Linked DNA regions of Archangium violaceum. The protein of the gene in region 2 interacts with the protein of the main gene of each other region in a pairwise test. Links are inferred from orthologs where the notes say so. Each region holds a gene or a part of one and is shown on either strand. Other genes may lie near its edges. The genes, in order: JQX13_RS33300 and JQX13_RS37205.

Evidence for each region.
Region 1: the proteins of JQX13_RS37205 (region 2) and JQX13_RS33300 interact in binary tests that used the Escherichia coli proteins (3 or more experiments, as listed by UniProt). The link is inferred for Archangium violaceum from one-to-one orthologs.

Annotation. Positions count from the first base shown.
Region 1 is NZ_CP069338.1:7,761,999-7,765,148, reverse strand. What follows is about bases 245-3,088. They hold JQX13_RS33300 (protein-disulfide reductase DsbD family protein), read right to left. Parts: upstream 2,454-3,088; coding sequence 1,035-2,453; downstream 245-1,034. Other genes in these bases: JQX13_RS33295 (MFS transporter), read right to left, coding at 2,577-3,088; JQX13_RS33305 (cupin domain-containing protein), read left to right, coding at 651-1,013; JQX13_RS33310 (S41 family peptidase), read left to right, coding at 245-618. Outside these bases: more of JQX13_RS33310, read left to right, coding at 1-244; more of JQX13_RS33295, read right to left, coding at 3,089-3,150. UniProt on the Escherichia coli protein: Required to facilitate the formation of correct disulfide bonds in some periplasmic proteins and for the assembly of the periplasmic c-type cytochromes.
Region 2 is NZ_CP069338.1:8,750,201-8,753,506, forward strand. Bases 221-3,220 are described here. They hold JQX13_RS37205 (TlpA family protein disulfide reductase), read right to left. Parts: upstream 1,991-3,220; coding sequence 1,451-1,990; downstream 221-1,450. Other genes in these bases: JQX13_RS37195 (hypothetical protein), read left to right, coding at 221-221; JQX13_RS37200 (hypothetical protein), read right to left, coding at 253-1,377; JQX13_RS37210 (heme lyase CcmF/NrfE family subunit), read right to left, coding at 1,987-3,220. Also shown: more of JQX13_RS37195, read left to right, coding at 1-220; more of JQX13_RS37210, read right to left, coding at 3,221-3,306. UniProt on the Escherichia coli protein: Involved in disulfide bond formation. Catalyzes a late, reductive step in the assembly of periplasmic c-type cytochromes, probably the reduction of disulfide bonds of the apocytochrome c to allow covalent linkage with the heme.

The DNA.
Region 1 (3,150 bases), 990 kb from region 2 along the record:
AACATCGGTTACGTGGACCTGACCCGCCTGCAGGTGTCCGAGGTGGAGGCGATGTTCGGGAAGCTGAAGAACACGCGGGCGCTCGTGTTCGACATGCGCGGCTACCCGAACGGGACGGCCTGGGCCATCGCGCCGTATCTCAACACGCGCAAGGCGCGCTACGCGGCGGTGTTCGAGCGCAACGTCATCTCGGCCGTCTCCAAGGAGGAGGCGAATGGCCGGTTCAAGTTCTTCCAGGAGCTGCCGAAGGCCAACGTGACCCTGTACCGCGGCCGGACGGTGATGCTCATCGACGAGCGGGCCATCAGCCAGTCCGAGCACTCGGGCCTGTTCTTCGAGGTCGCGAACGGCACCACCTTCATCGGCAGCCCGAGCGCGGGTGCCAACGGCGACATCACGGACCTGGTGCTGCCCGGCGGCATCTCGCTCATCTTCACCGGCCACGACGTGCGGCACGTGGATGGACGCCAGTTGCAGCGGATGGGCCTGAGGCCCCAGGTCTTCGTGAGGCCGACACTCGCGGGTATCCAGGCCGGAAGGGACGAGGTGCTGGACAAGGCGCTCGAGTTCCTGAAGGCCAGCGGCAGCCCCGCGGTGGCCGGCGACTCCGTCCGGTAGCACGCCGTACCCCTTCCCCAGGAGAACGAGCCATGCCGACCCTCATCGCCGCCCCCACGCGCATCACCGCCGCGGGCAACAAGCCCAAGCTCATCGACGAGTACGTGGGGCGGGTGAACACGAAGCAGGGCGATCTCAGCGTCGCCCACATGCGCAGCCCCGGAGGGTGGGTGGAGCCCGGCCAGACGCCCGAGTTCCGGGAGATGACCGTGGTGCTCAAGGGCCTGTTGCGTGTGGAGCACAAGGGCGGGCACCTGGACGTGCGCGCGGGGCAGGCCGTGGTGACCGAGCCCGGCGAGTGGGTGCGCTACAGCACCCCCGAGGCCGAGGGCGCCGAGTACATCGCCATCTGCCTCCCCGCCTTCTCGCCCGACACCGTCCACCGCGACGCGTAGCCGCCGCGACGGGCGCTCGCGCTAGTTGACCTTCTTCATCTCCACGACGAAGGAGCGCGGCTCGAGGAAGCCCGTCACCCGGGGGGCCGGGAGGAGCTCCCCGGTGGAGGAGATGAACGCCACCGTGGGCAGGCCCTCCACCCCGAAGCGCTCCATCAGCGCGTCCAGGGCGTCATCGCCGTTCGTGGCGTCGACCTTCACGTTGACGAAGCGGCCCGACTCCTCGATGACCTCGAGGGCCGGGTACGTCTCACGGTCCAGCTCCTTGCAGGCCGCGCACCACTCCGCGAAGAAGTCGATCATCACCGGCCGGCCCTCGCTCCTCGCGCGGGCCAGCACCTGCTCGAAGGACTCGGACGAGAAGCCGCTGCCCTTGGCCGGCATCACCGCGTGCCACTCGAAGGAGGGCGCCTTCGGCTGCTCCATCAGGCCGAGCGACACCCACAGGGAGCCCACGCTCTTCGTGTCCATGGCGCCCCCCCGCACCACCAGCGCCACCACCACCAACGCCACGCCGAAGCCCTTGAGCGTGAAGTCGCGCGCGCCCTCCTTGAAGGACAGGTGGATGGCGCCCAGCAGCACGCCCAGCATGGCCAGCACCGCGGCGATGGCCGCGCCGGGTGCGCGACCGAGCTGATCGGCCAGGCCCTTCACCACCCCGCCCACCGCCGGGAAACCGTCCTTCAGGTACGAGATGGCGAGCGCCACCAGCACGATGCCCAGCACGCTCTTCACCCACTCCATCCACACGCCGCCCCGGGGCAGCCGCACGGTGAAGACGCCGATGAGGAAGAAGGGCACGCCAATGCCGAGCGCGTAGATGAAGAGCAGCGCCGCGCCGAGCACGGTGCTCTGCGACTTCGCCACGAAGGCCAGCAGGCCCGTCAGGACCGGCCCGGTGCACGGGGCCGCGAGGAAGCCGGACACGCTGCCCATGAGGAAGGCCCCCGTGAGGCCCGAGCCCCCCACCGAGTTGAGCCGCTGCTGCAGCTCCTGGGGCAGCGCCAGCTCGAAGGCGCCGAACATGGACGTGGCCAACGCCAGGAGGAACACCGCCAGCCCCGTCACCACCACGGGACTCCCGAGCATCGAGCCGAAGGCCTGCCCCGTCTTCGCCGCCAGCACGCCCAGCGCGCTGAACACCCCCCCCATGCCGACGATGTACGCGCTGGTCAGCACGAGCGCCTTGCCCCGGCCCTCGGCCTTGCGCGCCCCGAAGACGGACACGGTGATGGGGATGAGCGGGTAGACGCACGGCGTCATCGCGGTGAGCAGCCCCCCGGCGAACACCACGGCCGCGCCGAGCGCGAAGCTGCCGGCCTCGAGGAAACGCGCCGCGTCCAGGCTCGAGCTCGGGCCCGTCGGGAGGAGAAAGGGAATGACCGCCACGGCCAGCCCGAATACCGCCGCGATGACTCCGACCTTCTTCTTCGCTTCCATGTGGCTCCTCTTTGCCCTACCGGGCCCCCGCGAGGCGAGCAGGTAACGGAATCCGGCCCGCCATGCCAGCCCCCTTCCGCCCATTCTACCGGCGAACGAACAGCCGCTCCCGACTCCCTCTTCCTATACCGGAGGTGAAGCGGGCTGGGGCGAGGGCTCCGTCCGGCGCAGGGGGAACAGGAGCAACACGAAGGCCACCGAGAGCACCATGCCGAACAGGAACACGTCCGCGTAGCTCCAGCCCGCCCCGGTGGCGAGCAGGCCAGCCAGGGGCCCCCCAGGCGATTTGCCCAGCACCTCCACGCTCGCCAGCAACGTGTAGTGCGTGGCCCCGATGCGCCGGTCCACCCGCGACATCATGAACGCGAACAGGACCGTGGTGAGCACCCCTCCGAAGAAGTGCTCCGCCACCGTGACGGCGATGACGCCCGACGCCGTGGGACCATGGAGCGCCAGCCACCACTCCCCTCCGAGCGGGAACACGCGCAGGCACGAGGCGAGGGCCAACGCCCCCAGCAGCGGCATCCGGCTGGCGAGCAGTCCGCCCGCGGCCGAGCCGAGCAGCGACGCCACGGTGCCCCACGTCCCCACCCACTGGCCGATCTGCGCGGCCGTGAAGCCCATGTCGACGAGGAAGGGCTTGAAGAGCACGTCCACCATCGTCTCGCCCAGCTTGTAGGTGCCGATGAAGAGCAGC
Region 2 (3,306 bases):
AGGCGAAGAAGGAGAACGAACCGGAGATGTGCAGGGCCGCGTGTTCGCAGAAGGCCAACTCGGCGGTGGCGTCCTGCGCCCTGGCCTGCCCGAAGCCGGATGAGAGCAATGGAGAGGCCGCCGCCAAGTGCATGGCCCGCTGCGGGGACAAGTTCCGTGCCGCCACCGAGTCCTGCGACAAGACCTGCCCGGCCATCAAGAAGCCGGAGCAGCTCCACTAGGTGCGCGCATCGGAGGCGTGGGTCCTCGCGCTCACGCCTCTCGCGAGAATGCCCGGTACACCGAGGCGAAGCCCACCGCGGCCAGGCCCGCCAGGAAGAGCAGGGGGCCCGCGAGCAGCCCTCCGTGCACGAGCATCCAGATGAGGCCGAGCACCACCACCCCGATGGGTGAGAAGCGCAGCCAATCCGGCCTCGGCACCTCCGGGCGCAGCGCCATCACGCCCAGCACCGCGAGGAGCATCAGCTCCACCGACACGGCGAATGGCTGGTCCCAGCCCTTGTCGTAGGACTCCTCGAGCAGGTTGTAGAGGACGTCGTCGGCCGGGCGGGGCGCGTCCACCACGCGCAGCTCCGGCGGCGCCTGGGGCACCGGACCCGGGCCGTGCGTCGAGGTTCGCGCGGGGACCCACGTGAGGAACAGCGCCGCCAGGCACAGCGCCGTACCTCCGAGCGCCACCGGGGCCACCCCCCGAAGCAGTTGGCGCGGCTCGAAGAGGCGGCTCCACCCGGTCCCTCCCACGTACTCCTTGCGGTACTGGTCGAAGCCGAGCAGCCCCGCGCCTCCCAGCCACAGCAGGGGCGTGAGGCCGATGCCGAGCATCCGGATCGCCAGCGCCGCCGTCACCACCACGAACACCGCCGGCACCACCGGGCGCAGCAGGCTGTCGGGCACCCAATCCACCAGCGGGTGCTTCTCTCCGGCCCCGCGCAGCTCGCGCGCCGTCACCAGCCACCCGCCCACGAATACCACCAGGGACCAGAAGGGCCCCACTCCCGCGAAGAAGGGCAGGATGGAGAGCACCAGCGCCACCGCGAGCAGCCCCACGCCCAGCACGCTCGGCGAGTGTCCCGGGACGTGCGCCAGCCACACCGGTCCGTCGTACGGCGGCTTCGGGGGCAGGCCCGGATCCGTGCGCTCGTCCTCCTCCTCCGCGCGTGCCGGGCGCGGGCGGGGCGGCGTGTCCTCGGCCTCGCTTCGGGCGGAGGCGGCGGGCACCGCCGTGGTGCTCCGCGTCCTCCCCGATGTCTGGATGGCGGTGCGTGTACCCGTCCGGCGGATGGTGCCGGGTGGGGGCGTGGGCATCTTCGCCCCACAGTTCTCGCAGTAGCGCAGGGTCTCGTCCCTGGCGCCCTCTCCGCACTCCTTGCACCGCATGGGCTACGGCCTCCGGCACCCGGGCCCTCGGGCCCTGGGCTCTTGCCTCTCGGAGTCTACTGGAGTTTCGAGGCTACTGCTTCGCCGTGGGGGCGCTCGTGGACAGCTCCTTGAGCCAGTTCGCCAGCGACTCCGGATCGATCGGCCCCACGTGCTTGCCCCGGATGATGCCCTGCGCGTCGATGAAGTACGTCTCCGGCACGCCGGCCACGCCGTAGTCCACCGCCACCTGCGAGTTGGGATCCACCAGCTGGGGGAAGCTCGCGCCCATCTGCGACAGGAACCGCCGCGCGTTGTCCTCGGTGTCCTCGAAGACCATGCCCAGGAACTGGGCCTGGCCGCCGAACTCCCGCGCGCCCCACTCGAGTACCGGGTGCTCCATCTTGCAGGGCCCGCACCAGGACGCCCAGAAGTTGATGACCACGGGCCGGCCCTTGAGCTCGTCCAGGCTCACCCGCATCCCGCTGTTCAGCGCCCGCAGCGTGAAGGGCGATGCCGGCTGGCCCTTGAGCATGAAGGGCACCTCGCGCGGGTTGCTGCCGAAGCCCTTGTAGAGCACCGCCAGCAGGCCCAGGCACACGACGACGAAGCTGAGCGTGACGCGCCATTTCATGCCGCACCCCGATTCATCTCACCACCCGCCTCGGGCGGAGCACCCGCCGCCGGCGTCTCGGCCTGCGCCACCGCGCGCGCCTTCCGCGACGGCCACAGCGCGATCAGCGTCCCCAGCACCAGCACGGGGATGCTCCACCAGATCCACCCCACCAGCGGGAAGATCCACGCGTTGAAGCTCGCCGTGCCCCGCTCCTCGGAGAAGGCCATCAGCGACAGGTAGAGGTCTTCCTTCACCGTCTCGCGCACCGCCGGCGTGCCCACCGGATCCGTCATGCGCTCGTAGTAGTTCATCCGGGGTGCCATCTCGCTGACGCTGCCGTCCGGCGCCGTCACCTGCACCCGCGTGGCCATGTAGGTGCGGTGCGGCTCCTGGCCGCTGGTGAGCCCCAGGTACTTCACCTGGTAGTCGCCCACCTTGAGCGTCTCGCCCTGGCGCACCGTGCCCGAGGTGTGCGTCACGTACGCGGACGAGCCCGCCACGGCCACGAAGATGATGACGATGCCCAGGTGCACGATGTAGCCGCCGAAGCGCCGCCGCGCCTTGGTGGCGCTGCCCACGAGCGCCGTGACGAAGCCCTCCTTGCGCTCGCTCATCCGCACCTTCACCGGCAGCGCCAGCTCGCGCAGGGTGATGACGGTGACGAAGCCCGCCAGTCCGAAGGTGAGCAGCGGGTAGAAGCCCCTCAGCCCGCCCGCCAGGCACGCGCCCACCACCGCCAGGCCCACCGCCGCCGGCACCCAGAAGCGCTCGCGCACCATCTTCGGATCCGAGCTGCCCCACGGCAGCATCGGGCCCACGCCCATCAGGAACAGCACCATCACACCGCCGGGCACCGCCATCTTGTTGAAGTACGGCTCGCCCACGCTCACCCGGATGCCGCGCACGGCCTCGGAGATGAGCGGGTAGAGCGTCCCCAGCAGCACCGTGAAGGTGATGGCCACGAACACCAGGTTGTTCACCAGCACGGTGGCCTCGCGCGACAGCATCGACTTGAGGCTGCTCTCGGCCACCAGCAGGTGCCCGCGCGTGGCCAGCAGCGCGATGGACACGAACAGCAGCACGGCGATGAACACCAGGAACGTGGGGCCGATGTCCGACTGCGTGAAGCTGTGCACCGAGTTGAAGATGCCGCTTCGTGTCATGAACGTGCCCAGGATGGTGAGCACGAAGCTGGAGAGCACCAGGCTCAGCGTCCACAGCTTCAGCATCTTCTTGCGCTCGTGCACCAGTGTGGAGTGCATGAACGCGGTGGACGTCAGCCACGGAAGGAAGGACGCGTTCTCCACCGGATCCCACGCCCAGTAGCCGCCCCA